Regions from separate parts of the Salinicola sp. V024 genome, predicted to be linked through region 2. Evidence: predicted binding sites of a transcription regulator. Region 2 holds the regulator's gene; each other region holds the start of a gene.
What was found. Region 2 encodes sigma-54, which starts transcription at its own class of promoters, with help from an activator protein. Its sites were predicted from a motif close to TGGCACNNNNNTTGCTNT; they were not measured.
Positions count from the first base shown of each region.

Region 1: a site for sigma-54 is predicted at 3,377-3,394, ahead of ACUN9V_RS14900 (P-II family nitrogen regulator). Genes of this name have one in related genera too.
Region 3: a site for sigma-54 is predicted at 6,338-6,355, ahead of glnA (glutamate--ammonia ligase). Genes of this name have one in related genera too.

Region 1 covers NZ_JBQXYB010000010.1:132,460-142,961, reverse strand. The annotation lists gene ACUN9V_RS14915 (pyridoxal phosphate-dependent aminotransferase) at 1-1,071, shown strand, start outside; gene ACUN9V_RS14910 (YifB family Mg chelatase-like AAA ATPase) at 1,109-2,629, opposite strand; gene ACUN9V_RS14905 (accessory factor UbiK family protein) at 2,818-3,144, opposite strand; gene ACUN9V_RS14900 (P-II family nitrogen regulator) at 3,456-3,794, shown strand; gene ACUN9V_RS14895 (ammonium transporter) at 3,820-5,070, shown strand; gene glnK (P-II family nitrogen regulator) at 5,239-5,577, shown strand; gene ACUN9V_RS14885 (ferredoxin--NADP reductase) at 5,831-6,607, opposite strand; gene ACUN9V_RS14880 (LysR family transcriptional regulator) at 6,759-7,685, shown strand; gene ACUN9V_RS14875 (baeRF12 domain-containing protein) at 7,710-8,126, opposite strand; gene ACUN9V_RS14870 (RidA family protein) at 8,351-8,743, opposite strand; gene ACUN9V_RS14865 (amino acid ABC transporter ATP-binding protein) at 8,768-9,547, opposite strand; gene ACUN9V_RS14860 (amino acid ABC transporter permease) at 9,612-10,502, opposite strand, start outside.
Region 2 covers NZ_JBQXYB010000001.1:625,234-635,735, reverse strand. The annotation lists gene mlaD (outer membrane lipid asymmetry maintenance protein MlaD) at 1-305, opposite strand, end outside; gene mlaE (lipid asymmetry maintenance ABC transporter permease subunit MlaE) at 302-1,084, opposite strand; gene ACUN9V_RS02885 (ATP-binding cassette domain-containing protein) at 1,081-1,896, opposite strand; gene ACUN9V_RS02880 (KpsF/GutQ family sugar-phosphate isomerase) at 2,108-3,118, shown strand; gene lptC (LPS export ABC transporter periplasmic protein LptC) at 3,378-3,989, shown strand; gene lptA (lipopolysaccharide transport periplasmic protein LptA) at 3,986-4,516, shown strand; gene lptB (LPS export ABC transporter ATP-binding protein) at 4,648-5,373, shown strand; gene ACUN9V_RS02860 (RNA polymerase factor sigma-54) at 5,511-6,962, shown strand; gene hpf (ribosome hibernation-promoting factor, HPF/YfiA family) at 7,081-7,389, shown strand; gene ACUN9V_RS02850 (PTS sugar transporter subunit IIA) at 7,399-7,875, shown strand; gene rapZ (RNase adapter RapZ) at 7,893-8,834, shown strand; gene ACUN9V_RS02840 (HPr family phosphocarrier protein) at 8,821-9,090, shown strand; gene mgtE (magnesium transporter) at 9,201-10,502, shown strand, end outside.
Region 3 covers NZ_JBQXYB010000013.1:64,497-74,998, reverse strand. The annotation lists gene ACUN9V_RS16385 (branched-chain amino acid ABC transporter permease) at 1-514, opposite strand, end outside; gene ACUN9V_RS16380 (ABC transporter ATP-binding protein) at 575-1,279, opposite strand; gene ACUN9V_RS16375 (ABC transporter ATP-binding protein) at 1,367-2,137, opposite strand; gene typA (translational GTPase TypA) at 2,351-4,204, opposite strand; gene ACUN9V_RS16365 (nucleotidyltransferase family protein) at 4,435-5,061, shown strand; gene ACUN9V_RS16360 (polysaccharide deacetylase family protein) at 5,058-6,047, opposite strand; gene glnA (glutamate--ammonia ligase) at 6,494-7,900, shown strand; gene ACUN9V_RS16350 (DUF4124 domain-containing protein) at 8,044-8,658, shown strand; gene glnL (nitrogen regulation protein NR(II)) at 8,870-9,913, shown strand; gene glnG (nitrogen regulation protein NR(I)) at 9,999-10,502, shown strand, end outside.

The DNA of each region.
Region 1 (10,502 bases), on a different contig from region 2:
CATAATCCGTTCCCCGGTCTGCAGGCGCTGGAGCGACGCCTGGGCCATTCACTCCCTCATCGCATCGGCTCCAACGAGGGGCTGGACATGCCCCACCGGGCGCTGACCGCACGGTTTGGCAGTGAAGTGGCCGATCTTGCCCGCACCTACGGCGACGCCGAGGCGTGGCAGGTTCGCCAGCTGCTGGTCGAAAGCCTGGAGCTGCCAATGGACGCGCTGCTGGTGGATGCGGGCGCGGACAGCCTGATGGCGCTGGCGCTGCGGGCGCTGTGCGAAGCGGGCGACACGGTCATCACCAGCGCCGGTACCTACCCGACCTGGAGCTATTTCGTGCGCGGCCAAGGCTGTCGTCAGGTCGAAGTGGCGTACGCCTGCGGCCCGGGATATCTGGCGCCGGATCTCGAGGCGCTGGCGGCCGCGGCGACCCGCGAGCGGGCCCGGGTCGTCTATCTCGCCAATCCTGACAATCCGAGCGGCCATCTTCACAGCGATGCCGACGTCGTGGCGCTGCGGGATCGTCTGCCGGAAGACTGCACCCTGGTCCTCGACGAGGCCTACCATGATTTTCGTGGCGATGCGTGGTCGCCGGCCGCCAACGCCGCCTGGCCCGGGGTGATCCGGCTGCGCACCTTCTCCAAGGCCCACGGACTCGCCGGCCTGCGCGTGGGCTACGCCATTGCCACGCCGGAAACCCACGCCATGCTGTCGAAGGTGAGGATTCACTACGCGGTTTCCTCGCTGGCGCTGACCGCCGCAGAGACCGTGCTAGCCCATCCCGACGAAACCCGCGAACACGTGGCGGCAGTGGTCGATCGACGCGAGGCGCTGAGTCATTGGTTGCGGAACCACGGGGCCGAGGTACTGCCCAGTACCACCAACTTCGTCACCCTGATGTTGGAGGACGCCGAGCAGGCCGCTGCGATTCATCGAAACCTGCTGGCAGAAGGCACGCTGATTCACCGCCCGGCGCATCCGGCATTGGGCCACGTGCTGCGGATCAGTGCACTCGACGACGCGCTGGTGCCGGGGCGTCTGGAGACGCTGGCCGCGGCGCTGCGAGCCGAGAGCTGAGGACCGAGAGCCGAGAGCTGATCGCCGTTTTCTGACGTCAGGCGCGCATGGGGTCGCTGGCGTTCAGCATCCGGTCGAGCTGGCGATAGCCGATCGCTTCCATCAGCTGCGCCTTGCCGACCCGCGCCTCGCCGCTCAGATCGGCCAGAGTCAGCGCCACTCGCAGCACGCGGTGATAGGCGCGCGCCGAGAGATTGAGCCGGTCCAGCACGCTGGCGAACCATTGGCGCTCGTCCGTCGTTAACGCACACGCCGCCTCCAGCTCGGGCCCCGGCAGGCGGGCGTTGAGCCAGCCTCGCGCCTGCTGGCGCCGGCGGGCGGCCAGCACCCGTTCCAGCACACTGGCGGATGACTCCCCCGGCGTCTGGTCGGTCAACTGGGTGGCGGGTAGCGCCGGCACCTCGACCTGAAGATCGATGCGATCCAGCAGCGGCCCGGACAGCCGCGACTGATAGCGCTGGATCTGCGCGGCGCTGCAGTGGCAACGCTTGCGCGGGTCGCCGAGGTGCCCGCAGGGGCAGGGGTTCATGGCGGCGACGAGCTGGAAGCGGGCCGGAAAGCGGCGCTGATGATTGGCCCGGGAGACCAGAATCTGCGCCGACTCCATCGGCTCCCTCAGCACCTCCAGCACGTGGCGGTCGAACTCGGGGAGTTCATCCAGAAACAGCACGCCCTGGTGCGCCAGCGATATCTCGCCGGGGCGCGGGCGCGAACCCCCGCCCACCAGCGCCACGCTGCTCGACGTATGGTGCGGGTTACGAAACGGTCGCTGGCCCCAACGCTCCAGAATCGGCAGCCCGCAGACCGAGCGCACGGCGGCGACCTCGAGCGATTCGTCCTGGGTCAGCGGTGGCAGAATACCGGCCAGACGGCTCGCCAGCATGGTCTTGCCGGTGCCAGGCGGTCCCGCCAGCAGCAGGTTGTGACCGCCGGCGGCGGCGACTTCCAGTGCCCGGCGCGCCTGGTGCTGGCCTTTGACATCCGCCATGTCCGGCGGTGCCACGCGCGACTGATGGGGCGCCTCAAATTGGTGCACCGGGAGTTTTTCCCGACCCAGCAGATGCCCCACCACCTGCAGGATATGCCCCGCCGCGAACACCTCCACGCCATCGGCCAGCGCCGCTTCGTCGGCATTGGCGAGCGGAACGATCAGCCCCCGCCCGGCCCGGCGCGCCGCCAAGGCCGTGGGCAGTACGCCCGTGACCGGGCGCAGCGAGCCATCCAGGGCCAGTTCGCCGACGATTTCGAGGGTCGCTGCAGATTCCACCGGCACCTGGCCGGACGCCATCAGGATGCCCAGGGCGATCGGCAGATCGAAACGCCCGCCGTCCTTGGGAAGATCGGCGGGCGCCAGATTGAGCGTGATGCGACGTGAGGGAAATTCGAAACCCGCGTTGATGAGTGCGCTGCGTACCCGCTCGCGACTCTCCTTGACCGCGGCATCCGGAAGCCCGACCAGCGTCAGCCCCGGTAGACCGTTGCTGAGGTGAACCTCGATCAAGACTTCCGGCGCCTCGAGTCCAAGGCTGGCGCGAGCGCGCACGATGGCAAGGGTCATGTCGTCTCCCAGGTCGGCACCTGGGCGGTCGCCGCAGGCCAAAGAGTCGCCGGGCGGCGCCTCCTCAACCTACACAACTACATATTGTTACGTGTTTTCGCAACCTTTGGTGACCATTGTCGGCCCCGGTAAGCGGTTTCCCGATTGTCCGTCATCCAGCGATGACACATTTTCGTGACCGCGCTCGATCAGGGCTTCTTGCCGTGAGCACTGCCATCCACGTCGTCCGCGGGCGGGGTTACCGGCTCTACCCTGGGCTGCGCCGCCTGCTCGCTCTGCAGGGTATTTTCCAGTGCCGCGACCTGCTCTTCCAGCGCTTCGACGCGCTCACGCGTACGCTGGAGCACTTCCATCATGATGTCGAAGTCCTCTCGCGAAACGATCTCCATGCGCTCGATCGCTCCGCGGAGCACGCCCTGCATGTTGCGCTGGATATCTCCCGGCGCCTGGGACGCACCGTGAAGTTTGTCGCCCAGCTGCTTGGTCAGACGTTCGAATCGATCCTGTGCCGACATGACGTTATCTCCTTGAGGGTCGGATGCCTTGATGGCTTGCCGTTCAGCATACGCAAAGTTGTGCCGTTACGCCTGCGCTCGACCGCCCAGATCCGGCTGCTCACGAAAGGTGCGGCCTCGAAAGAGACGTGCGTTATTTTGGTGCAATTCAGAGTTGCACGATCGGTAGCGGTAACACGAAAAGCCATAAAAATAACGATAGATAGCTGATTTATATATCTTAAACCTCAGATGGCACGCGTCATGCGTATACCCCAAGGGCGCAAGCCGACTCGACTACGGGCCGACTCGACTATGGGAGAGGTAAAGGGATGAAACTCATCACCGCCATTATTAAACCCTTCAAGCTCGACGATGTGCGTGAAGCATTGGCCGATAACGGCGTGCAGGGCATCACCGTCACAGAAGTGAAAGGGTTTGGTCGCCAGAAAGGCCATACCGAGCTTTATCGCGGCGCGGAATACGTCGTCGATTTCCTGCCGAAGGTGAAGGTCGAGGTTGCCGTCGACGACGAGCGCGTCGATGGCGTGCTGGACTCGATTCGCAATGCGGCCAACAGCGGCAAGATCGGCGACGGCAAGCTGTTCGTCACGCCACTCGAAGATGTGATCCGGATTCGAACCGGGGAACGCGGGGCCGACGCCGTTTGACGGCGCGGAACGAGGAGACAAAAGAATGAATGATCAAGTGGTTCAACTTTCCTACGCACTCGACACCTTCTACTTCCTGGTGACGGGCGCTCTGGTGATGTGGATGGCGGCCGGTTTCGCCATGCTCGAGGCGGGGCTGGTCCGTGCCAAGAACACCACCGAGATCCTGACCAAGAACGTGGTTCTCTACGCCATTGCCTGCACCATGTATCTGCTGGTCGGCTATCACATCATGTACTCGAGCGAGAGCGGCGGCTTCTTCCCCAACCTGGGTTTCCTGATCGGTGCGGAACACAGCGTCGACGACGTGATGTCCAGCGGCGGCGATGTCTACTACTCCGCTCGCTCCGACTTCTTCTTCCAGGTCGTATTCGTTGCTACTGCCATGTCGATCGTCTCCGGCGCCGTTGCCGAGCGCATGAAGCTGTGGGCGTTCATGCTCTTCGCCGTCGTCATGACCGGCTTCATCTATCCGGTTCAGGGCTACTGGAAATGGGGCGGCGGGTTCCTCGACGCAGCCGGCTTCCAGGATTTCGCCGGTTCCGGTGTGGTCCACCTGTGTGGCGCGACAGCCGCCTTCGCCGGTGTGCTGCTGCTGGGCGCACGCAAGGGCAAATATGGCAAGAACGGCGCCATCTACGCGATTCCTGGCTCCAACCTGCCGCTGGCAACGCTGGGCACCTTCATCCTGTGGCTGGGCTGGTTCGGTTTCAACGGTGGCTCCGAACTGATGGTCTCCAATGTCGGTGAAGCCAATGCCGTCGCCCAGGTCTTCGTCAATACCAATGCGGCCGCTGCCGGTGGCGTCATCGCCGCGATCATCCTGGCCAAGCTGTGGTTCCGCAAGGCGGACCTGACCATGGCGCTGAACGGCGCGCTGGCTGGCCTCGTGGCCATCACTGCCGAGCCGCTGGCTCCCACCGCCCTTGGCGCGACACTGATCGGCGCCGTCGGCGGCCTGCTGGTGGTCGTCGCGATCGTTACGCTGGACAAGGTCAAGGTCGACGATCCGGTCGGCGCGATCTCGGTTCACGGCGTGGTTGGCATCTGGGGCCTGATCGCGGTGCCCTTCTCCAACGGTGATGCGACGTTCGCTGCGCAGCTGCTGGGAATCGTGACCATCTTCGCCTGGACCTTCATTGCCAGCCTGATCGTGTGGGGCATCATCAAGGCAGTGATGGGTATCCGAGTCTCCGAAGAAGAAGAATATGAAGGCGTCGATATCGCGGAATGCGGTATGGAAGCCTATCCTGAATTCAACGTCGGCAAGAAGTGAGCCGACACACCGAGTGAGCTGGCGTGCTCCCCTGGCCCCCTTCGGGGGGCCTTTTTTAATTCCCGCGATCGGCGGTGTATGCTTAAACTAACAGTCGTATGGCATCCGTAAGGCCACTCCAAGACTTGAGCGCACATCATCCGCCTATCGCATGCGAGGAGAACTTCCATGAAACTGGTTACCGCCATCATCAAACCGTTCAAGCTGGACGACGTGCGTGAGTCTCTATCCGAGATCGGCGTGCAGGGCGTCACCGTGACCGAGGTCAAGGGTTTCGGTCGTCAGAAGGGCCACACCGAGCTCTACCGCGGTGCCGAATACGTGGTCGACTTCCTTCCCAAGATCAAGCTCGAGGTCGCCGTCGACGACTCCATGAGCGACCAGGTGATCGACGCGATCACCAAGGTGGCCAACACCGGCAAGATCGGCGACGGCAAGATCTTCGTCTCGCCGCTGGAGCAGGTCATCCGTATTCGTACCGGCGAGACCGGCAAGGACGCCGTCTAAAGCCGCAAGCCGCAAGCCGCAAGCCGCAAGCCGCAAGCCGCAAGCCGCAAGCCGCAAGCCGCAAGCCGCGAAAATCAGAATGCTGCCCTTGAACGAGAAGATGCCAGCGACGATATCGTCGCTGGCATCTTTCGTTCGGAACTCGAAACCGATTTTTGCTTTTGCTCGTAGCTCGTAGCTCGTAGCTCGTAGCTCGTAGCTCGTAGCTCGTAGCTCGTAGCTCGTAGCTCGTGACTAGGGTTACTTCTCGACCTTACTTTTCAACAAAGGCGCGCTCGATGACGTAGTCACCCGGCTCGCCCATCCGCGGCGAAATGGCGAAGCCCAGCTCGTCGAGCAGGCCGCTGGTCTCCTCGAGCATCGCCGGGCTGCCGCAGATCATCGCCCGATCCTGTTTCGGGTCCAGCGGCGGCAGGCCGGTGTCCTCGAACAGTTTGCCACTGCGAATGTGATCGGTCAGACGCCCCATGGTGTGGAACTCCTCGCGCGTCACCGTCGGGTAGTAGACCAGCTTCTCGTGGATCTCGTCGCCCAGGTACTCGTGCGCCGGCAGCTCCCTGGAGATGAAGTCGGCGTAGGCCAGCTCGCTGACCGAGCGTACGCCGTGAATCAGCACGACCTTCTCGTAGCGCTCGTAGACTTCAGGATCCTGGATCAGACTCATGAAGGGTGCCAGACCCGTGCCGGTGGAGAGCATGTACAGGTTGCGGCCCGGCAGCAGATCGTCACAGACCAGCGTACCCGTCGGCTTGCGGCTGACCATGATCTGGTCGCCGACCTTCAGGTGCTGCAGACGCGATGTCAGCGGGCCGTCCTGCACCTTGATGCTGAAGAACTCGAGATGATCTTCGTAATTGGGGCTGGCGACCGAGTAGGCGCGCACCAGCGGCTTGCCGTCCACTTCCAGGCCGATCATGACGAACTGCCCGTTCTTGAACCGCAGGCTGCGCTCGCGTGTGGTGCGGAAACTGAAAAGCGTGTCGTTCCAGTGATGAACGCTCAACACCTCTTCCAACGCAAACTTGCTCATGATCGGGTCCTTGCGATAACGACGAACGATAATAGCGAAAAGGCATAACCGAGATGCCGAGTAGATGGTCGAACTATAAGAAAAACGCGGTATTCTGTTAAGTGGATTATTTGGATAACCTATATCCACAGAACCGATAAAGGATGCCGGCATGCGCTATACCCTGCGTCAGCTCGAGGTGTTCGTGGCCATCGCTCAGCAGCAGAGCGTGTCTCGCGCCGCCGAGACGCTGTCGATGTCGCAGTCGGCGACGAGCACCGCTCTGTCGGAGCTCGAAAAGCAGTTCGACTGCCAGCTGCTGGATCGGCTCGGCAAGCGTCTCAAGTTGAATGCGCTGGGTTTTCAGCTGCTACCCAAGGCGGTGGCGTTGCTGGATCGGGGCGAGGAGATCGAGGAGCTGCTGCAGGGACAATCCGGCATCGGCTCACTGGAAGTGGGCGCCACGCTGACCATCGGCAACTATCTGGCGACGCTGTTGATCAGCGACTTCATGCAACGCTACCCCGAAAGCCGGGTCAGGCTTCAGGTCCGCAACACCGCGTCCATCGTCGAGCGTATCGCCTTGCACGAGCTGGACCTGGGGCTGATCGAAGGCGACTGCCAGCATGACGATATCGTCATTCAACCGTGGATCGAAGACGACCTCACCGTGTTCTGCTCACCACGCCACCCGCTGGCGAGCGAGGGCAGCGCCGATGTCGAACGGCTACTGCGTGAGGCCTGGATCATGCGCGAGGTAGGTTCCGGGACGCGCCGGACGCTGGAGCACGCCATGCGCCACCGGCGAGGCCGCTTCAACATTCTGCTGGAGCTGGAACATACCGAAGGGATCAAGCGGGCGGTGGAATCCGGCCTCGGCATCGGCTGCGTCTCGCGGCTGGCACTGAGAGACGCCTTTCGCCGCGGCAGTCTGGTGCCGATCGCCACGCCCGAGCTGGATCTGACGCGCCGGTTCGCCTTCATCTGGCACCGCCAGAAGTACCTGACCACCGGAATGCGAGAATTTCTACGGCTGTGCCGGGAGATGACTGCCGGCATTCAACGTAGCGATGAGATCGAGCTGCCGACGGTCCCCTGAAAGAAGGACCGCCGGCTAGCGGAATCAATCGAGCTTGGCGGCGATCTCGTCTTCGCTGGCCTTCGAGAGATCCTTGTCGAGCGTCTGGGTCACGCAATCGAGAGTCGGCTTGTCGAGCTTTTCACGCAGCTGACCCAGAAACTGAGGCGCGGCGATCAGCACGAAGTTGTCGGCCTTGCCCTGGGTTCGCGCGTCGCGCAGGTAGCCGGCGACTTCCTTGGCGAAAGCCATCGCCTGCTTCTCGGAAGTGGCATTGTCGTTGCCGGTCTGGCGCTGGCTAGCCCCGGAGGTGGCCGAACCCTCGCCCCCCGTCCGCAGGTCTCCCGTATGCAGCTGGGACTCCGGGTGCGTCAGCGTCTCGATCTCCTGCAACGATTTCGCCGCTCGTGAGAAGATTCGGGCGCGTGCCGCGTCGGCGACGACGACTAAGGTCTTGTCCATGATCGATTCTCCTGGTCCGTGGATCGTACGCTTCCTAGCGTGGTAGAGATTCGTCCGGCGCTCAACCTTCCCGACGCTCTCTTCCCTCCCCTCTTTCCTCCCCCCGTTCCCTTTTCTTCGCTCCCTTTTCTTCGCTCCCTTTCCTCTGCTCCCTTCCCTCAGGTCCGGAAACGACGACGCCCCGCTGAAGAGCGGGGCGTCGTCGAAACGTGGACAGCCGCCTATCAGGCGGCAGGCGGTATCCAGGCAATCATGTCCACCTCGACATCGGCGCCACCGGCCAGGCCGGTGACACCGATGCAGGTGCGCGTGGGTAACGGGTTCTCGAAGTAGCTGGCGTAGACGCCGTTCACCTCTTCGAAATGCCCCATGTTGGTGATGAAAACCCGACTCTGGACGACATGCTCGAAGCTGCTGCCGACGGCATCCAGCACGATCGCCAGGTTCTGCATCACCCGATGAGTCTGTTCGGTGAACGTCCCCAGCAGCATCTCGTTGGTTTCCGGCACGGTCGGCATCTGACCCGTGATGAAGACGAGATCGCCGACCTTGCAGGCGTGGGAGAACGGCGCGATCGGCTGCGGTGCGCCGTTGACGAAGAGTTTCTCGATACCCATATGTCGCTGCCCTCAGTGACTATTTCAATGCCCGAGAATCTGGCTGAGGAACAGCTGGGTGCGTTCCGAGCGCGGATTGTTGAAGAACTCGGTCGGCGGCGCCTCTTCGATGATCTGGCCCTGATCCATGAAGATCACCCGGTCGGCGACGGTCTTGGCAAAGCCCATCTCGTGGGTGACGCAGAGCATGGTCATGCCTTCGTGGGCCAGTTCGATCATGACGTCGAGCACCTCCTTGATCATTTCCGGATCGAGGGCCGACGTCGGTTCGTCGAACAGCATCACCTCGGGGCGCATGCAGAGCGCCCGGGCGATCGCCACCCGTTGCTGCTGGCCGCCCGAGAGCTGGCCGGGATACTTCAGCGCCTGATCGGCGATCTGGACGCGCTCGAGATACTCCATGGCGGTCTTTTCCGCCTCGACTCTCGGCTTCTTCTGCACCCAGATCTGGGACAGGCAGCAGTTTTCCAGCACGGTCAGGTGCGGAAACAGATTGAAGTGCTGAAAGACCATGCCGACGTTGCGGCGGATCTGCTCGATCCGCTTGACGTCGTTGGTCATCGGCACGCCATTGACCACGATCGAGCCCTGCTGGTGCTCTTCCAGATGATTGATGCAGCGAATCATCGTCGATTTACCCGACCCCGAAGGGCCGCAGATGACGATGCGCTCGCCCTTGGCCACGTTCAGGTTGATGTCGCGCAGCACATGGAAGCTGCCGTACCACTTGTTGAGATGATCGATCTCGATCATCGGGCCGTCGCTGCCGGGCGCGGTAGTTCGAGACGCTGTTGCTTCGCTCATGGCAATGATTTCCTGATGACAATCTTGTTCTGTGAGGTCATGGGTGCGGAGTCGCTCATCGCACTCACCGTTTATGGCCGGTATTCAGACGGCGCTCGATGTACTGGCTGTAGCGGGACATGCTGAAACAGAAGATCCAGAACACGGCGGCCGCGAACACGTAGCCCTCGGTGGAGAAGCCCAGCCAGTTCGAGTCGGTCAGCCCGGCGCGAATGATCGCCAGCAGGTCGAACAGGCCGATGATCAGCACCAGCGAGGTATCCTTGAACAGCGAGATGAAGGTATTGACGATGCCCGGAATGACCATTTTCAGTGCCTGCGGCAGGATGATCAGGCCGGTTCGATGCCAGTAGCTCAACCCCAGCGCCTGCCCGGCCTCGTTCTGACCCTTGCCGATCGCCTGCAGGCCGCTGCGGATGACCTCCGCCATGTAGGCGCTCCAGAAGAACATGATGCCGATCAGCGCGCGCAGCAGCTTGTCGAAGTCCAGATTGCCCGGCACGAACAGCGGCAGCATCACCGAGGCCATGAACAGCACCGTGATCAACGGCACGCCGCGCCAGAACTCGATGAAGATCACGCAGATTCCCTTGACGAAGGGCATCTTCGAGCGCCGTCCCAGCGCCAGGATGATCCCCAGTGGCAGCGACCCCACGATACCCACTACCGCGATCGTCAGGGTCAGCATCAATCCGCCCCAGGCCCGGGTCGGCACGTATTCGAGGCCGAACGAGCCGCCCACCAGCAGGAAGTAGGCAATGATCGGAAAAACGATCAGGGTGAACAGCGCGACCCACTTCTTGCGCGGGGTGCCGGGGATCGCCAGCCAGGCGACCAGAATCGCCAACAGCGCAAAGACGATATCGACCCGCCAGCGCGCCGCTTCGGGATAGAAACCGTAGATGATGGATTCGAAACGGGCGGAAATGAAGACCCAACAGGCGCCGTCACCGGT
Region 2 (10,502 bases):
GCCGCCGTGGTGTCGTTGGAGAGCTTGCCGTCGTACTTCGAATCCAGCTGCATGGTGACCTTGGCATCGAACCACTTGGGATCGAGCTGGATATCGGTCACCTCGCCGATGCGTACGCCGGACATGGTGACCTTGGCCTGGGGCCGCAATCCGCCGATGTTGGCGAAGTTCGCACTCAGCGTGATGGTATCGTTGGGCATTCCCACGCCCAGGCCACTGACCCTGAGACCCAGGAACACCAGACCCAGAATGCCTGCCAGCATGAAAATGCCGACGCCCAGTTCCAGCAAATTATTGCGCTTCATCCTAGATCTCCAAACATCAACGCGGTGAGCACGAAATCGAGGCCCAATACCGCCAGCGAGGCGTATACCACCGTCCGGGTGGTCGCGCGCGAAATACCTTCCGAGGTGGGAACCAGGTCGTAACCCTGGAACACTGCGATCCAGGTCACGACCAGACCGAATACCAGGCTCTTGATCACACCATTGAGAACGTCATCGACGAAGTCGACGCTGTCCTGCATGTTGCTCCAGTAGGAACCCTTGTAGACACCCAGCCAATCGACGCCGACCAGATATCCCCCCCAGATACCGACCACGCCAAAGAGAACGGTCAGGATCGGCAACGAGATGAAACCGGCCCAGAACCGCGGGGCGACGATACGCCGCAGCGGATCGACACCGATCATCTCCATGCTGGTGAGCTGTTCGGTGGCCTTCATCAAACCAATCTCGGCCGTCAGCGCGGAGCCCGCGCGGCCGGCGAACAGCAGCGCAGCGACCACCGGCGCCAATTCCCGGACCAGCGACAGCGCGACCATCTGGCCCAGAGCCTCGTCCGCCCCGAAACTCACCAGAATGGTGAAGCCCTGCAGCGCCAGCACCATTCCGATGAACAGTCCCGACACCAGCACGATCGCTACCGACATCACGCCAACGAAATGCATCTGGCGAAGCCAGAGATGAAAACCCTCGCGGGAAGGCAGGCAAAAGATCGACTGGATCAGGAACAGACCGGCTCGACCGATCGTGCTCAAGGTGTCGAGGGTGGCCCGACCCAGCGCGGCGATATATCGCGTCATGAGAACTGCCCTGCCGGCGCCAGAATGTCGTCGAAGAAATCCGGAGCCGGATAGTGAAACGGCACCGGCCCGTCGGGCTCGCCATGTACGAACTGCTTTACATGGGCATCGTCATTGACGTTGAGTGTCTGGGGAGTGCCATGCGCCATGACCCGGCCGTCGGCGATGATATAGACGTAATCCGCGATCGACAGTGTCTCCTTGATGTCGTGGGACACCATTACAGCAGTCAATCCGAGGGCCTGATTGACCTTCTTGACCAGCTGCACCAGCACACCCATCGAGATCGGATCCTGACCCACGAACGGCTCGTCGTAGAGCACCAGCTCGGGGTCCAGCGCCACCGCTCGCGCCAGCGCGACACGCCGGGCCATGCCGCCGGACAACTCGGACGGCATCAGATGCCGCGCACCCCGCAACCCCACCGCCTGCAGCTTCATCAACACGATGTCACGAATCATCGCGTTGGGTAGTTCGGTATGAACCCGAAGCGGAAACGCGACGTTCTCGAACACGTCAAGGTCGGAGAACAGGGCGCCACTCTGGAACAGCATGCCCATCCGGCGACGCAGCGTGAACAGCGAACGCCGGGGAAGTTGGTGTACGTCCTGGCCGTCGATGAGGACCTGCCCTCGATCCGGCACCAGCTGCCCCCCGATCAACTTCAACAGGGTAGTCTTGCCGGTTCCGCTGGGCCCCATGATAGCGGTTATCTTGCCGAGCGGAATCTGCAGATCGACACCGCGAAAAATGTCAGTGTTGCCGCGGGAAAAGTGCAGATCCTTGACCTCGACCATAATCGGGTCATCCATGCAGCATCCACCAGTTCAGTGAGATTGATTATCGAACATTGTATCCTAACCTAACCGGCAGCGACCAGCCGTCACTCGACGACGACAAGACCCGCCACCGTTCCGGGGACGAATCCCCGCCCAAACGAAGGTATACTCTCTATCCTTTGCATCGCCTTTGAAGAATCGATCCGAGTGTGATGCTTTCCATACCACGACCGATATGCATGCCATGACCGAATCCCGAACCGCTTCCGCCGAGACGCCGAGCGAACCCGCAGGGCTGGACTTTCGCGCCAGCGCCAGACGTACGCTGACGCTGGAACAGCAGGCCATCGGCGAACTGGTCGAGAAACTCGACGACTCTTTCGACGCGGCCTGCCGGCTACTGCTCGACTGCCGCGGGCGCCTGATCGTGACCGGCATGGGCAAGTCAGGTCACATCGCCCGCAAGATGGCAGCAACACTGGCCAGCACCGGCTCTCCGGCTTTCTACGTTCATCCCGGCGAAGCCAGTCACGGCGACCTTGGCATGATCACCGGCGAGGACGTCGTCATTGCCCTGTCCAATTCGGGCGAGACCCAGGAAATCACCGGCCTGCTGCCGCTGTTCAAACGCCTCGGCGCACCGCTGGTCAGTCTGACCGGCCGGCCGGCCTCCACGCTGGCCCGCTACAGTGACGTGCATATCGATGTCGGCGTTTCTCGCGAAGCCTGCCCCCACGATCTGGCGCCAACTTCGTCCACGACCGCCGCCCTGGCCATGGGCGATGCGCTGGCGTTGGCACTGCTCGAGTCCCGTGGATTCAGTGCCGAGGACTTTGCGCTTTCCCATCCCGGCGGCACGCTCGGCAAACGTCTGTTACTGCGGGTCGCCGATCTCATGCACGACGGCAACCGCCTGCCTCGCGTCGCCACTGGCAGCCCGCTGAGAGAAGCACTGCTCGAGATGACACTCAAGGGCATGGGCTTTACCTGCGTCGTCGATGAACACGGCGTGCTCGCCGGTGTCTATACCGACGGTGATCTCCGTCGAACGCTCGATCAGCGCGGCGATTTCACGCTGCTCCGGGTCGACGACGTCATGACTCGCGGCGGCAAGACGGCGACACCGGAGATGCTGGCTGCCGAAGCGGTGCGGATCATGGAAGACAACCGTATCACCGCGCTGGCCGTGGTCGAGAACGGTATTCCGGTCGGCGCGCTGCACATGCATGATCTGCTGAGAAGCGGCGTGATCTGAACTACGCGGCGTCAAGACCATGCGGCGTCAAAGCGCGGAGGACCCGCCGAGCGCGTCGCCCATTCGGGCATCTATCGCACCATCTATCGAGCCATCTATCGAATCATGGACCCAAGCGTAGATCATCAGGTCGATCACGACACCGATCAGAGCATCGACAAGCGCCGATCATTGCCGCTCGATGAATGCACGCTCGACGAATACGACCGCTATCCTAGATAGCCGATCATGATCCAATCGACCCACACGAGGAGAATCCGTGGCCAAGACGACCCGATTTCAGTCTCCCTGGTGGCGCCGCCTCGGCCTGCTGGTACTGTTGCTGGCACTGGGGGGTGGCTTGACCTATCTGGACCAGCGCGGGGACAACGATAGCGGAGAAACTCTCGGCAATACCGCGGGCGAACCCGATTACTACCTCGAGGATGCCAGCATGACCCGCTACGACGAGCAGGGCCGTGCCTACCAACGGCTGGAAACGCCTCGCCTGGTGCATACCCCGGCCGATGACATCATTCGCACCCAGACCCCTCATGGCTACCTGACCGATGACCAGCAGCGCCAGTGGCAGGTGACCAGTGACACGGGCATCATGAATCGTAGCGGCGAGCAGTTGACGCTGGAAGGCGACGCGCGCCTGGTACAGCCGGAACAGGCCTGGAGCCTGGAGACCCGGACGCTGCATTACGACAGCCGCAAGGCGCATGTCTGGAGTGACACATCCGCCGTGTTGCGTCAGCATGACCAGAGCATGCGTGGCGACCGCTTCGATGCCTGGATCGATGAAGATCGTATGCGCCTGACCGACAACGTGCAGGGTCGCCTGCCACAGCAATCCCAGTCACAGCAACCCAAGGATCAAGGATCATGAGGCGAGAACTCGGCCAACTTCTGGTGCTGACGACGCTGGGCATCGCAAGCTTCTCGGCGAACGCGCTGGAAAGCGACGCCAGCGCGCCGATCGAGATCGCGGCGGACCAGCTCGATATCGATGACCGTCAAGGTACCGCCGTCTACACCGGCGGTGTCGACATGCAGCAGGGCAGCATGCATCTCAAGGCTGCGCGGGTCGATATCCAGCGCGCCGACAACGGTCAGGTCGGCCAGGTCACCGCCAAGGGCGGGGGCAGCGAGCGCGCCTATCTCGAACAGAAGCCGGGGGCCGACCAGGAACTGGTCAAGGGCTGGGGCGATACCGTGGTCTATCACGCCGCAGAACGGCGGGTGGAGCTGATCGGTAACGCCGAACTGCACCAGGGCGGCGATACTTTCGACGGTGCCTACGTCGAGTACTATCTCGACTCACGCCGCGTCCAGGCTCGCGCCAGCCAGGACAGCGACGGCAACAGCGACGGCCGCGTCCGCATGACGCTGACCCCGCGCGAATCGTCCCAATAGCACCTCGACCGCGCCCGGATCCCGAGGGTGCTCGAGACCTGATTTCGAAGTGAGCGGGCCAGATGCCGATCTCCGTCGCGATCGCGACGGTCTGCTCTGCCCCGCGTTGTGCCGTGACAAGGAACGACCGAATGAAAACGCTGACGGCCGCCAATCTGGCCAAGAGCTACAAGGGACGCCGCGTCGTCCATGATTTCAGCCTGACCCTGCGTCAGGGCAGCATCGTTGGCCTGCTGGGCCCCAATGGGGCCGGCAAGACCACGTCTTTCTACATGATCGTCGGCTTGGTCAAGGCGGATGCGGGAAGCGTCCATATCGACGATCACGACCTCAGTCGCGCCCCGATGCACGACCGCGCCCGCGCCGGTATCGGCTATCTGCCGCAGGAGGCCTCGATCTTTCGCAAGCTGAGCGTGGCCGACAACATCATGGCCATCCTCGAGACCCGCAAGGATCTGGACCGCGCCGGACGCCGCCATCATCTCGAGCAGTTGCTCAACGATTTTCATATCGACCACATCCGTGACAACCTCGGCATGAGCCTGTCCGGTGGCGAACGTCGCCGCGTGGAAATCGCCCGGGCACTGGCTACCGAGCCCGCCTTCGTGCTGCTCGACGAACCCTTTGCCGGTGTCGATCCGATTTCGGTCGGCGATATCAAACGTATCGTCCGCCAGCTTCGTGACCGCGAAATCGGCGTGCTGATCACCGATCACAATGTGCGCGAAACGCTCGATATCTGCGATAACGCCTATATCGTCGGCGATGGCCAGATCATCGCGGAAGGTCGTCCGGACGCCATTCTCGACAATCAGCGCGTGCGTGACGTCTATCTGGGCCACGAGTTCCGGCTATGACCGCCTTGCGAACCGGCACCAACTGATGCGAGCCACTGGCATGTTTCTTGCATCGTTTTCCTGCATAAGTCGTTGCACGCCACCCGATCAGTCAGTAACGTAGTCCCCTTCTCGTTGATTGTGACGATCGCCTCACCATGTCCATGAAGCCCTCGCTGCAACTTAGAGTCGGCACGCAGTTGACCATGACGCCTCAGCTTCAGCAGGCGATTCAACTCCTGCAGCTGTCGACGCTCGACCTTTGCCAGGAGATCCAGCAAGCCCTCGAATCCAATCCGATGCTGGAGCTGGAAGAGCCCTATTCCGAAGAGCCCTGTTCCGAAGAAGAGTCTCAGGAAGCGCCCGAGGACGAATGGGCAAGCGATATTCCCGACCAACTGGCGCTCGACAGCGACTGGAGCGACACCTACCAGGATGCCAACGCGGGCTCGCTCAGTGGCAACGGCAGTAGCAGCGAAGACGCGCCGGATTTCGACCGCAATGCAATCGCCACCAGCCTGCACGACCATCTGTCATGGCAACTGGCGATGGGGGATTTCGACGGCCGCGAGCGCGAGCTGGGCGAATGCCTGATCGACGCCATCGGTGACGACGGCTATCTCACCGGCTCACTCGACGAGCTCGCCGCCGGCCTCCGAGCCCAGCGCGGCGAAAGCGTCAGCACGGCGGACCTCGAGCATGTCCTGATGCGGGTACAGCAGTTCGATCCCACCGGGGTCGGCGCCCGCGATCTGCGCGAATGCCTGCTGCTTCAGCTCGGCGCGCTGGCGAGCGAAACGCCGCTGCTGCCCCAGGCCAAGCGGCTGGTACGTCAGTTTCTGGAGGCACTGGCCGGCAACGACCGACGCCTGCTCATGCGGCGCCTGCGCCTGGAAGAAGACGAACTCGACTGCGTCATCGCCTTGATTCGCACGCTCGAACCCCGCCCGGGGCAGCGCTTCGATACCAGTCGCGACCACTACGTGATTCCCGATCTCGTCGCCACGCCCTCCCCCGAGGGCTGGCGTATCGAACTCAACGCCGAATCGCTGCCGCGCCTGCGCATCCAGCCGGACTACGCAGCGCTGATCAAACGCGCCGACAAGAGCGACGACAACACCTTCCTGCGTCAGCACCTCCAGGAGGCCCGCTGGCTGCTCAAGAGCCTCTCCAGCCGCAACGACACCCTATTGCGCGTCGGCCGCGAGATCATGTCGCGTCAGGTCGATTTCCTCGCCCACGGCGAGGAAGCCATGAAACCGCTGATCTTGGCCGACATCGCCGGCAGCGTCGAACTGCATGAATCGACGATTTCCCGCGTCACCACCCAGAAATACATCCACACGCCTCGCGGCGTCTTCGAATTGAAGTACTTCTTCTCGAGTCAGGTCGGTGGCCAGCGAAGCGATGGCGACAGTTATTCGAGTACCGCGATTCGCGCCCGACTCAAGAAGCTGATCGGCGAGGAGCCACCGCGAAAGCCGCTCTCGGACAGCAAACTGGTCGAATTGCTGGCCCAGTCGGAAATCTGCGTCGCCCGGCGGACCGTGGCCAAATATCGTGAAGCCATGGGCATTCCCTCCTCCAGCGAACGCAAACGTCTGGCTTGAGTCCGAGCGGAAGATCAACCAACGCTCGCCAATCTACGTCAGATCGATCACGATGACTTTGCAGTGCCCTGAAAAGGGTTACAATCCGAAGTGCCATCTGCCGCAACAGGAGCGTGCCATGCAAGTGAACGTTACCGGCCACCACGTCGAGCTGACCGACGCCCTACGGGACTATGTTGGAGAGAAGCTCGTTCGTTTGGAGCGTCACTACGACAACATCACCAATGTTCAGGTCACCCTGAGTGTCGAGAAGGAGCGTCAACAGGCTGCCTGTACCCTGCATGCCGCTGGCGCCGATCTACACGCCGAGGCTAGCGAAACCGACATGTACGCCGCCATCGATTCGCTGGCCGACAAACTCGACCGTCAACTGGTCAAACACAAAGAGAAGGCACAAGCCCGCGCCCAAGGCGCTGGCGCCCGTTAACGCCTGATGATGACACTGGAAAGCATTCTGCCCCCCGAACGTACCCTTTACGGGGTCACGGGGGGCAGCAAAAAACGTCTGCTGGAATTCTTCAGCACCTTCATCGCCCAAAACACACCCAGCCTGGATAGCCAGGAAGTTTTCAGTCGTCTGATCGGCCGCGAGCGGCTGGGCAGCACGGGAATCGGTCACGGCGTTGCCATCCCTCATGCGCGCAGCCCTCACTGCAAGGTGCCGGTGGCCGGTTTCATGCGCCTGGAGGATGCGATCGACTTCGATGCGATCGATGGCGAACCGGTCGACCTGGTGTTCGTACTGCTGGTGCCGGAAGAGGCCGATGAAGCCCATCTCTCGCTGTTGGCAGAAGTCGCCGGCATCATGAGCCAGAGCAGCGTCCGCCAGCAGTTGCGTCAGGTCGAGACGCAGGCCGCGCTGCACGATGCGCTGGTCGACGCCATCCGCCATCACAGCAGCGACGACGGTTAAATCAGGACGGACAAACCATGCAGCTCGTCATCATCACCGGCCTCTCGGGATCGGGAAAATCGATCGCCTTGCAGGCGCTGGAAGATCTGGGCTACTACGCCATCGACAACCTTCCGGCCAATCTGCTGGCGCCGCTGATCGACGAGCTGCGCGGCGCGCCGCCCTCGCGGTCCAATGTTGCGGTCAGCATCGATGCCCGTAACCTCCCGGAGTCGCTAGAGCGCTTTCCGGGCCTGCTGGAGGCGGTGCGCGAGCGCGGCATCGACACTCAGGTCGTCTATCTGACCGCCGATGCCAAGATCCTGCTCGAGCGCTACTCGGCCACCCGTCGACGCCATCCGCTGACTCGCGGTAACGACATGACGCTGGCCGAGGCCATCGATCACGAGCAGGAGTATCTCGCACCGATTCGCCGCATGGCCGACCTAGTGATCGACACCCGCGGATTATCGGTACACGACCTACGGGGGCGGATCAGCGAACAGGTCGCCAGCCACCGCGGCGGACGCCTGACCCTGACCTTCGAGTCTTTCGGTTTCAAACGCGGCGTGCCGCTGGATGCCGACATGGTGTTCGATGCACGCTGTCTGCCCAACCCGTTCTGGGATCCCGGCCTTCGCACCTACGACGGCCGCGACCAACCGGTCATCGAATTTCTGGAGTCCTATCCCGACGTTCACGCCATGGCCGACGACATTCACGCCTGGCTCGATCGCTGGTTACCGGCCTACCTGGCCAGTCATCGCAGCTACCTGACGCTGGCGATCGGCTGTACAGGGGGCCAGCATCGTTCGGTCTATCTGATCGAGCGGCTGGCTCACCATTTCCATCATGAAGCCGTCGATACCCGGCTTCGTCATCGCGAGCTCGGTATTCATACCGAACTCTCGACGGCGTCGGTATCGCTGGCTGCGCCGTCAAATGAGGCAGGATCATCCGAGCACGATGCCAACACGTGAACTTCGTCTGACCAACCGCCGCGGGTTGCATGCCCGGGCCGCCACCAAGCTGGTGCAGTGCTGCCAGCCGTTCTCCGTTCGCGTCGCCATCCACCATGGCGAACGCCGCGCGGACGCCGCCAACATCATGTCCCTGTTGATGCTCGCCGCCCCCTGCGGTACCGAATTGACCGTGGTAACCGACGGCGACGAGGAAGAGGCTGCCATGGAGGCGATCGTCGCGCTGTTCGAGGCGCGTTTTCACGAGTACGAATAGCGCTCACGCTTCCGACCCATTCGTGAACAGTGTTCTACATCCTCGTCATTTTTTTCGACGATGGTAGAATGCTCATCCTACCGCCAGTCGCTCAAGGATGACCGTTCAGGATGAGCACCAATCCCGAAAAACTGCAGCCTCGGCTGGCCAAGCTCAACGAAGCCCTCGAAAGCGGCGCACTGGACCAGGCCAGGCGCATGCTTAATCGGGGGCTGGCGCCGGTAGACGTCGCGCATCTGCTGGAGTCCACGCCGCCCAAGGAACGCGAGATCCTGTGGGGTTTGCTGGATCCCGACCTCCACGGCGATGTGCTGCAGTATCTGGGCGATGACGTCCAGATCGAATTCCTCAACCGCATGGACGCGGAACAGCTGCTGACGGCCACCGAAGGTCTCGATGTCGACGATCTCGCCGACCTGCTGCAGCAACTTCCCAACACCGTCATCCAGGAAGTCCTCCAGTCGATGGAGGCACAGGAGCGCCAGCGGGTCGAGGCCGTCCTCTCCTATCCCGAGGATACCGCCGGCGGCTTGATGAACCCGGACGCGATCACGATCCGCCCGGACATCACGCTGGATGTGGTGCTGCGCTATTTGCGCCGCCACGAGCGCCTGCCCGATGCCACGGATACGCTGCTGGTGGTCACGCGTCGCGACGAGCTGATCGGCATTCTATCGCTCAACCGCCTGCTGGTATCGGACGTTTCGGTGCTGGTGCGTGAGGTCATGGAGACCGACTTTCACGCGATCCAGGCCATCGCGTCGGACGCCGACGTCGCCACCCTGTTCCAGAAGCACGATCTGATATCGGCGCCGGTGGTCGGTATCGACGGCAAGCTGCTCGGCCGCATCACTATCGATGACGTGGTCGACGTCATCCGCGAGGACGCCGAGCACCAGGTCATGAGCATGGCGGGTCTGGACGAAGACGAGGACACCTTCGCGCCAGCACTGAGAACCAGCCGCCGACGCGCGGTCTGGCTGGGCATCAACCTGCTCGCCGCGACCATCGTTTCCATCGCCATCGGCTTCTTCGAAGATACGATTCAGCAGATCGCCGCGCTCGCCGTGTTGATGCCGATCGTCTCCAGCATGGGCGGCATCGCCGGCTCCCAGACCCTGACCGTGATGATTCGCGGCATCGCGCTCGGCCACGTCTCCGGCGCCAACGTTCGTTGGCTGTTGGTTCGCGAGCTGCTCGTCGGCATGACCAATGGCCTGATCTGGGCGGTCGTCGTGGGGACGATGTCGGTGTTTCGCTTCGACGACATTCGGCTGGGCGAGATCATCGCCATGGCGATGGTGATCAATCTGACCGTCGCGACCCTCGCCGGCACGTTGATCCCGGTGCTGCTCAAGAAGTTCAAGATCGACCCGGCGCTCTCCGGCGGCGTCCTGCTGACCACCATCACC
Region 3 (10,502 bases), on a different contig from region 2:
CGGCGATCACGGTCACGATGAACAGAATGATCTGCGGTTCGGTGAGGATGATCGGTCGGGTCACGCCGGGCACGTCAATGCGAAAGATCTCCTTGCGCGCGTCGACGTAGAGATTCTGGGAGCCGGTACCGGCGAACAACCGGATCAGACCCTGCAGCATCAGGGTGACACCGAGCGACGCGATCACCATCACGATCGGTTTGACGCCGTGATTGCGCAGCGGCTGATAGAACGCGCGATCGATCCCCACGGCGATCAGTGAGGTGATCGCCATCCCCACCGGCAGCATGACGATGGCCGTGGGCAGGCCGAGCGGGTCGCCGGCATGGGGAAAGGCCAGCGTCAGCAGCAGTACGGCGAGGGTGCCGAGGGTCATCATGTCGGCATGGGCGAAGTGGGCGAAGCGCAGGATGCTGTAGATCAGCGTCACGCCGACCGCGCCGATAGCGTAGATGCAGCCGGTGACGCTGCCGGCGATCACCACATAGTTGAAGAAATAGATCAGCTCATTCACGACAGGGTCTCTCTTGAAAGCGGGGTCTCGCGGCCGGGAATACCGGACGACAAGGCGGCGTCAGCCACCGAGGAAGCTCTTGGCCACCTGCGGATCATCGAGCAGCGCCGCGCCGGTATCGGTGAAACGGTTCTGCCCGGCCGCGAGCACGAAGCCCTTGTGCGCGATACGCAGCGCCTGCTTGGCGTTCTGCTCGACCATCAGCACGCCGACACCGGCGGCATTGATGGTCTTCACCCGCTCGAAGATTTCGTTCATGTAAAGCGGCGAGAGCCCGGCGGTCGGCTCGTCGAGCAGCAGCACGCTGGGTTCGTTCATCAGCGCCCGGCCCATGGCCACCATCTGACGTTGGCCGCCGGAAAGCTCGCCGGCCGGCTGACGGCGTTTTTCCAGCAACGGCGGGAAGAATTCGTAGATCTGGGCCTTGAGCCGCGAGGCGGTGGCGGGCTTGAGGAACGCGCCCATCTCCAGGTTCTCCTCGACGGAGAGACTGGGGAAGATGTTCTTCTCCTGGGGGACGAAGCCCATGCCCATTTCCACCAGCTTGTGGGGAGAAAGGTTGGTAATCGCTTCGCCGCGCAGCCGGATCTCGCCCTGGGTAATCGTCAGCAGGCCGAATATGGCCTTGAGCATGGTCGATTTGCCGGCGCCGTTGGGCCCGATGATGACGCCGATCTCATCGGCCTCGATCGTCATGTCGACGCCGTTCAAGATGTTCATGCCGCCGTAGCCGCCATGAACGTCGATTGCTTCGAGTAGTGGCATTGTGTGCTCGTTTGTTATTGCGTCGCGAGTACTGGCTGTTGTTTTCGAGCCTCGAGCCGGTTCCGGGCTCCAGGTCGGTTCTGAAATCTAGGCAGGCTCGGCGCCAAAGTACGCTTCGATCACTTCCGGATTGTTCTGGATCTCGGTGATCGACCCTTCCATCATCACCTGACCCTGGGCCAGCACGATGACCGGATCGCACAGCCGCGCGATCATGTCCATGTCATGTTCGATGACCAGGAAGGTGTAGCCGAGCTCGCGATTGAGGCGTTCGATATTGCCCATCAGGTCACCGAGCAGGGTGCGATTGACCCCGGCGGCGATCTCGTCGAGCAGCACGACGCGGGCATCGGTCATCATGGTGCGGCCCAGCTCGAGGAGCTTCTTCTGGCCCCCGGAGAGATTGCCGGCCAGTTCGTTGCGCACGTGCGAGAGCCCGACGAAGTCGAGCACTTCGAGCGCACGGCGGCGAACTTCGGCTTCCTGACGTCGCACTTCGCCGGGTTTCAGCCAGGTGCTGAACAGCGTCTCGCCTTCCTGGCTCGGCGGCACCATCATCAGATTCTCGAGCGCCGTCAGGTGACTGAACTCGTGGGCAATCTGAAACGTGCGCAACAGCCCTTTATGGAAGCGCTGGTTAGCGGAGAGGTGGGTGATCGCTTCGCCGTCGAGCAGCACCTCGCCGCTGTCGGGCATGAGGCTGCCGGCGATGATGTTGAACAGGGTGGACTTGCCGGCACCGTTGGGACCGATCATCCCGGTGACCGAGCCCTTGGCGACCTGGATCGAGCAGTCGTCGATGACCGTCAGGCCCCCGAACGACTTGCGGATATTGCGGACATCGATGATCGGCGTCATCGGGTTTCCCTTGGCACGTTTTTACTATTGTTCGAGCAAGCCCGCCGATAAGGCGGCGCTCCTGGCAGTCGCTTGTTGATGATGTTGCCGATTGTACAGCGGTCGCTCATCTTGAATAGTCTTTCTTGTTCAACGCTCGAACGCCACAAACGAATACACCCGCCGAAGGGCGGGTGTATCGATGTCACGTCACGCGTTCGAATCGGCGCGTGATCAGCCTTTCTTGCCGGCTCGCTTGCGCTCGTTCTCGGTCAGGTGCTTCTTGCGCAGACGAATATGGCTCGGCGTCACTTCTACCAGCTCATCGGAGTCCAGGAACTCGATCGCCTGTTCGAGCGTGAACTTGATCGGCGGTGTCAGCACGATATTTTCATCGTTACCCGTCGAGCGCATGTTGTCGAGCTTCTTGCCCTTGGTCGGGTTGACCACCATGTCGTTGGCACGGTTGTTGATGCCGATCAGCATGCCTTCGTAGACTTCCGTGGCGTGATCGATGATCAGCTTGCCGCGCTCCTGCAGGGCGTAAAGCGCATAGGCCAGGGCCTTGCCGCCGACCATGGAGACCAGCACGCCGTTACGACGCTCGATCGAGGCGTCCGGCTTCAGCGGGCCGTAATGATCGAAGCGGCTGGTCAGGATGCCGGTGCCCGAAGTCAGGGTCAGGAACTGACCACGGAAGCCGATCAGACCCCGCGCGGGGATGATGAAGTCCAGACGCACACGACCCTTGCCATCCGGGTTCATGTTGGTCATCTCGCCCTTGCGGTAGCCGAGCTCTTCCATCACCGAGCCCTGATGCTGCTCTTCACAGTCGATGATGACTTCTTCGTACGGCTCCTGCTTGACGCCGTCGATCTCGCGGATGATGACCTCGGGGCGGCCCACGGCCAGCTCGAAGCCTTCGCGGCGCATGGTTTCGATCAGCACCGAGAGGTGCAGCTCGCCGCGGCCGGAGACCTTGAATTTCTCCGGGGTCTCAGCCTGCTCGACACGCAGCGCCACGTTATGGATCAGCTCCTGGTCGAGACGATCCTTGATGTTGCGGCTGGTGACGTACTTGCCTTCCTTGCCGGCGAACGGCGAATCGTTGACCTGGAAGGTCATCGAGACGGTCGGCTCATCGACGGAGAGCGGCGGCAGCGCTTCGACGGTGTTGACGTCGCACAGCGTGTCGGAGATCGCCAGGTTGTCGATACCGGTGATGCAGACGATGTCGCCGGCGGTGGCTTCGTCGGTCTGCACGCGTTCCAGACCCATGTGAGTCATCACCTGGCCGATCTTGCCCTTACGGGTCGCGCCTTCCTTGGTGATGATGCTGATCTGCTGGCTGGGCTTGACGCTGCCGCGCTTGATGCGGCCGAGACCGATGACGCCAACGTAGCTGTTGTAGTCCAGCGCCGAGATCTGCATCTGGAACGGGCCGTCGAGTTCGACCTTGGGCGGTTCGACGATGTCGACGATCGACTGGAACATCGGCGTCATATCGTCGGCCATCGCGTCCGGTTCCATGCCGGCGATGCCGTTGAGCGCGGAGCAGTAGATGATCGGAAAGTCGAGCTGCTCGTCGGTGGCGCCGAGGTTGTCGAACAGATCGAAGATCTGATCGACGACCCAGTCCGGGCGCGCGCCGGGACGGTCGACCTTGTTGACCACGACGATCGGCTTGAGACCCTGGGCGAAGGCTTTCTGGGTCACGAAGCGCGTCTGCGGCATCGGGCCGTCGACGGCATCGACCAGCAGCAATACGGAATCGACCATGGACATGACGCGTTCGACTTCACCACCGAAGTCGGCGTGTCCCGGCGTATCGACGATATTGATGTGGTAATTGTGGCCTTTACCGTCGTCCCAGCGGATCGCGGTATTCTTGGCCAGAATCGTGATGCCGCGTTCCTTCTCCTGATCATTGGAATCCATGATCCGGTCTTGGCCTTCGGCCTTGCGATCCAGCGTGCCGGACTGGCTCAGGAGCTTATCGACCAGTGTCGTCTTGCCATGGTCGACGTGGGCGATAATGGCAATGTTCCTAATGCTCTCGATACGAGCGTTAGAGGCGTTGTCACTCATGGGGCGGTTTCCATCGTAAAATGTGTGCGCCCATGTCTAAGTCGATGATCCGCGCTCTAGCGCTGGATCGACGAGTCCCCTGGGCACTGAGTAGGAGGGTCGGGCGCGCATTGTACAGCCAAGCGCGCGACACTGGCTACTTTAGTCTATCGGGATATTGTGTCGATGGATCGCAGGATCTTTCTGGGCGATTTCCGCGCGTGGCGCCAGCCAGAGCGATAGGTAGGGCGATGTCTATCGATCAATACGGCGGTGTGTCTATCGACAAGGGCGGCCACGGTGGTTCGAGGATGCTCATGGGTGATGCCGAGAGAGTGTGCGAGTGGATTCACGCCGATGCCTGGCGCATGAGCGCGCTGCGCCAGGCGCGTTCGCTGGGCTTGCCCGACTGGTGGCTGGCCGCCGGATTCGTGCGCAATCTGGTCTGGGATCGGCTGCACGGCCATGTGCCGTCGACACCGCTCAACGATATCGATCTGGTCTACTTCGCGCCCGCCAGGACCAGCGCGCTGATCGATCGCCAGCAAGAAACGAGCCTCATCGACGCCACCGGTTTGCCCTGGTCGGTGAAGAATCAGGCCCGTATGCATCGCCGACACGGTCATCTTGCCTACACCTCTATAGAGGAAGCGCTGAGCGTGTGGGTCGAGTGTGAAACCGCGGTGGGGGTGACGCTGGATGACGATGACGGTCTTCACCTGATCGCGCCATTGGGTTTGGCGTCGCTGCTGGCCGGACGCGTCACCCACAATCCGCGCCATGGGGATCGCGAGGTGTTTCGTCGTCGGGTCGTTGCCAAGGGGTGGGGTCGTCGCTGGCCGCGACTCGAGATAGAAGGCCTGCCCGGCGAGAGCTAGCTCGGCAGCTTGCCCAGCAACCAGTCGAACAGCCGGCCCGGGCTGTTGGCGACCGGTTGCGTGATCAGAAAACGCGGCAACAGAACGGTGTCGTTCGGCGGCTCCAGCCAGCCGGCACGGCGGGTCAGGACGCGCTCGAAGCCGGCGTTGACGGCCAGTCTGGTCAGCGCCTCGTCCGCAAACTCACTGTTGCAGGCCGCCACGTTCAGCGGTTGGCGGCACAGCACCGCCAACTGATGCTGACTGTCGCGCAGTCGATGGAGCGTCTGAAGACTGCCAGGCGTGGAGCGCGCCGGCATCAGGTTGCCGAAACGAAAGAGTCCGCCCTGTTCGAGACGGCGGATGCTGAACGCATCGAGTGCCTGATCGGTAAATGCCGGTTCGTTACCCAGTGATTCGGCGATCATGCCCAGTGCGGCCCCTTCGTGCGACCGTTCGAGTTCATCGATGTAGATCTTGATCTCCTGGCTGTAACGCTCGTCGCGGTGGCCGTTGGCCAGCGGCGGCATCGGCAGGCTCGCGTCGGCGAGCAGCCGGTGCGCACTAGCGGCGGTATCTTTGCGCCACAGCGCTTCGCCGATGACTTCGTGCCAGCTGCTCCAGGCCTGCTGGGTGACCGGGCAGGGGAGAAACACGTTGGCGGGAAGCGCCAGCCGCTCCAGCGTCGGCGAAACCTGTTTGAGCGTGTCGCGCCAGCCGCCGTCGAATGTCAGCGCAATCCGGGGCAGTTGATCGTGGTGCAAGTGCAACGCGCTTTCCAGACTGACGATCTGGGCGCTTTCAGTGAGACTTTCCAGCAGTTGCCGGAAGCTGTCCGGGCCCAGACACCAGTCGGATCGATGTGGCAGGCGGGCCTCGGCTTCGTCAGCCATCACCCGGCGCAGGGCTAGAATGGCGCTGCGGCCCCACAATGGTTCACTCAGATTGAGGCGCCAGTGGCCCCTTAGGCGTTGTACGACGTCCTGTGTACGATCCAGCCTGGGCATGGGAAATTCCGTTACTGAAGTCGTTGATCGCCATCGCTTCCGGCGCCTTTCTATACTCTCTACAGTATCCGTTGCCGATCGCGTTTGGGCAAAGTTTCCGGGCGAAGTCGTGCGAGACATTGTGGTGCATTTGACTCTATAGGCGCGCCAAACTGGTGCATAAGGCAATCAACCGATCTAGGCTGAAAGCCAATAGAAAGGCCGTGAGTCTCGTATGAAGCTTTCGATCTGTAGGGAATCGTCTTTTTTATCATCCGCTTACGGCTTCATTTCACCGCTTTGCTTCATTTTGGCACATTCTCTGCATGACAATGTAAAAACGGTGTGCGCGTGGGCAAGAGTGCCGACTTCATGCTACAAAATACGCACGCCACACATACGTACGCCAAACAACGGTGTTGGTCATTCGCCAACGAATCGAGCCATGGCTCACAGTGGAGGACAACATGTCTGAGAAAACCCTCGCCCTTATCGAAGAACACGACGTCAAGTGGGTGGATTTGCGCTTTACCGATACCAAGGGCAAGGAGCAGCACGTCACGATCCCTGCCACTGCCATCGATTCGGATTTCTTCGAAGACGGCCAGATGTTCGACGGCTCTTCCATCGAAGGCTGGAAAGGCATCAACGAGTCCGACATGATTCTGCGTCCGGAAGACGGTACCGCGTTTCTCGACCCGTTCACCGAAGACTCCACCCTGGTGCTGCGTTGCGACATCATCGAGCCGGCCACCATGCAGGGCTATGAGCGCGATCCGCGCTCCATCGCCAAGCGCGCCGAAGCCTATCTCAATAGCACCGGCCTGGGTGACACCGCGTTCTTCGGCCCGGAGCCGGAATTCTTCATTTTCGACGAAGTGCACTGGAAGTCCGATATCGAGGGCTCCATGTACAAGATCTCGTCCGAAGAAGGTGCCTGGTCCACCGACCGTCAGGTCGAAGGCGGCAACCTGGCGCACCGTCCGCGCGTCAAGGGCGGCTACTTCCCGGTTCCGCCGGTCGACAGCTTCCACGATATCCGTAGCGCCATGTGCAACACGCTGCAGGCGATCGGTCAGGAAGTCGAAGTGCATCACCACGAAGTGGCCAACGCCGGTCAGAACGAGATCGGTGTCAAGTTCAACACGCTGGTGAAGAAGGCCGACGAAGTTCAGGAAATGAAGTACGTCATCCACAACGTGGCGCACGCTTACGGCAAGACGGCGACGTTCATGCCCAAGCCGCTGGTGGGCGACAACGGTTCCGGTATGCACGTTCACCAGTCTTTCTGGAAAGACGGCACCAACCAGTTCGCGGGTGACGAGTACGCAGGTCTGTCCGAGATGGCGCTTTATTACATCGGCGGCATCATCAAGCATGCGCGTGCTCTGAACGCCTTCACCAACGCCTCGACCAACTCCTACAAGCGTCTGGTGCCGGGCTTCGAAGCGCCGGTCATGCTCGCCTATAGCGCGCGTAACCGTTCCGCGTCCATTCGGATTCCGTATACCTCCAACCCGAAAGGCAAGCGTGTCGAGACGCGTTTCCCTGACCCGACGGCCAACCCGTACCTGGCCTTCTCGGCGATGCTGATGGCCGGGATCGACGGCATCAAGAACAAGATTCATCCTGGCGATGCCATGGACAAGAATCTGTATGACCTGCCGCCGGAAGAAGGCAAGAAAGTGCCGACCGTGGCGACCAGCCTCGATCAGGCGCTGGAAGCACTCGACGCCGATCGCTCCTTCCTGACCGAAGGCGGCGTGTTCACCGACGAGATGATCGACGCCTACATCGCGCTGAAGAGCGAAGACGTCGAGCGCCTGCGTCTGGCGACGCATCCGGTCGAGTTCGATCTCTATTACAGTGTCTAAACGGGCTTGAGCGTATAGCCCCGCGGACCTGACGGAAGCCCCACTCTGGTGGGGCTTTTTTCGTGGCACGTCACGTTCGTGCGCTTTCAGCCGATGTTGTGCCTGGCCGATAGGAGATATCGGACGATAACGGAGGGGTGGCGATGTCGGTACGAATGTTGGGTTTGAGGACCTGGGTTGGCCTGGCGGCTGGCATTGTCTCGTCGGTGATTGTCTCGCCGATGCCTGTCTTGCCGATGATTATCTCGTCGGCCCAGGCGGCGTCGGTGTACCGTCATGTCGACGCTGACGGTAACGTGGTCTACAGCGATGAGCCGCGGGCCGGGCATCGCGTGGATCTCAAGCCGATTACGGTGGTCGACCCTGACACGCCCGACATCCGCACGCGCTCAGACCAGCCGACGCCGGCATCCGCCTCGGCGGTCGACTATGAGCGCTTCACGATTTCCAGCCCGCATGACGAGCAGACGCTGCCCACCGGCCAGGCCGGCAACGTTCAGGTGCAGCTGGCGATCGAGCCGGCGCTGCAACGTGGCGATCGGGTCCAGCTCCGGGTCGATGGCGAAGTGCGCCAGTCACCCATGCACACCAATGTCTTCGCGCTGAGTCAGCTCGAGCGTGGCGAGCATCGGTTGCAGGCCGAGCTGGTCGACGCGCAAGGGCGGGTACGTCTGGCGACGCCGGCGGTCACGCTCTATGTGCAACGGGCCAGCGTCAATCTGCCGGCCAACCCGAACAATCCCAATCGCCAAAAATAATGGCAGCCGTGAAATCGATCCCCATTGGCAGGCAGGGATCTGGGTGACTGCACCATTTTGGTGAATGAGCGCCAGGGCGTTCAGTACGGATCAGATCGGGTGGGGACGCGCCTGCATCAAATGAGCCTTCCGCGTAGCAGCGCGAAATCGGGGAGTGGCGCGGTTCTTGCACTGTATAAGCACATACCGGATCACCACGATGGAACGACGCATGTATCAACGTTTGCTGGAGCATCTGACGACCGCCGTCGTACTCCTCGACGACAGCCTTCAGGTGCGCTGGCTCAACCCCTCCGCCGAGGCGCTGCTGGCCGCCAGCCGGCCGCGGGTGATGGGACAGTGGCTGGAGTGCCTCAACGGCGAGGACGGTAGCGTTCGCCAGGTCCTGCTCAAGGCCATGCAGGAGTTTCACCCCTACACTCAGCGCGAAGCCACGCTGATACTGGCCGCGGGGGACGTGATTACGGTGGACTTCACCGCGACGCCGATCACCAGCCGCGAACTGCTGCTCGAGATCGAGCCGCGCGACCGACTGTTGCGGATCTCGCGGGAGGAGGCGCTGATGGCGCGCCAGGAAACGGTCAAGGTGCTGATGCGGGGTCTCGCTCACGAGGTCAAGAATCCGCTGGGCGGTATCCGCGGTGCGGCGCAGCTGCTGGAGCGGGATCTGCCCGACCCGCAGCTCACCGAATTCACCCGGATCATCGTCGAAGAGGCTGACCGGCTGCGCGATCTGGTCGATCGCATGCTGGGCCCCAACACCCTGGTTCACCACGAGCCGCTCAACGTGCACAAGGTACTGGAGCGCGTGCGTGCGCTGCTCGAGGCGGAGCACCATCAGCTGAGCTTCGAGCGCGACTACGACCCCAGCGTGCCGGACCTGATCGGCGACGAGCCCCAGTTGATCCAGGCGGTGCTCAATATCGCACGCAATGCCGTTCAGGCGATGGAGGAGTTCGACACGCTCGAGCCGCGCCTGCTGCTGCGCACCCGGGTTCGCCGCCAGTTCACGCTGGGCGCCGAGCGCCACCGACTGGTGTGTGAAGTGGCGATCATCGACAACGGCCCCGGCATTCCGGAGCACATTCGCGAGACGCTGTTCTTCCCGATGGTCTCCGGGCGCGCCGAGGGTAGCGGGCTGGGACTGTCGATCGCGCAGTCGATCCTGCATCAGCATCAGGGCCTTATCGAGTGTGAATCCCATCCGGGAGTGACGGAGTTTCGTCTGTTGATTCCTTTCGAGGCGCCGTCGTGAGTCTGATTCTATTCGTCCTCGTCCGTGGACGAGCGATTGACGAAGTCGCCGAGAGCGCGATTCACCGTTCTGCTGGAGAACTGCCATGACTGAAGTCGCCCGTATCGCGATCGTCGACGATGATCGTGCGATCCGCTGGGTTCTGGAAAGAGCGCTGGCGCAACCGGATCTCGAGGTGCAGTCGTTCGAACGGGCCGATGCCGCGCTCGAGTCGATCGAGCGACATCCGCCGGACGTGCTGCTGACCGACATTCGCATGCCGGGGCTCGACGGGCTCGATCTGATGGCCAAGGTCCGCGAGATGCATCCCGACCTGCCGGTGATCGTGATGACCGCGCATTCGGATCTGGACAGTGCCGTGGCCTCCTATCAGGGTGGGGCGTTCGAATATCTGCCCAAGCCGTTCGATGTCGACGATGCGCTGGCGCTAGTCCGGCGGGGCGTGGCGCACGCCCGCGAACGACGTTCACCCGCCGCCATGCCGGAGGGGCTTTCCGCCGAGATCATCGGCGAAGCGCCGGCGATGCAGGAGGTGTTCCGGGCCATCGGCCGGCTGTCGCAGTCGCACATCACCGTGCTGATCAACGGC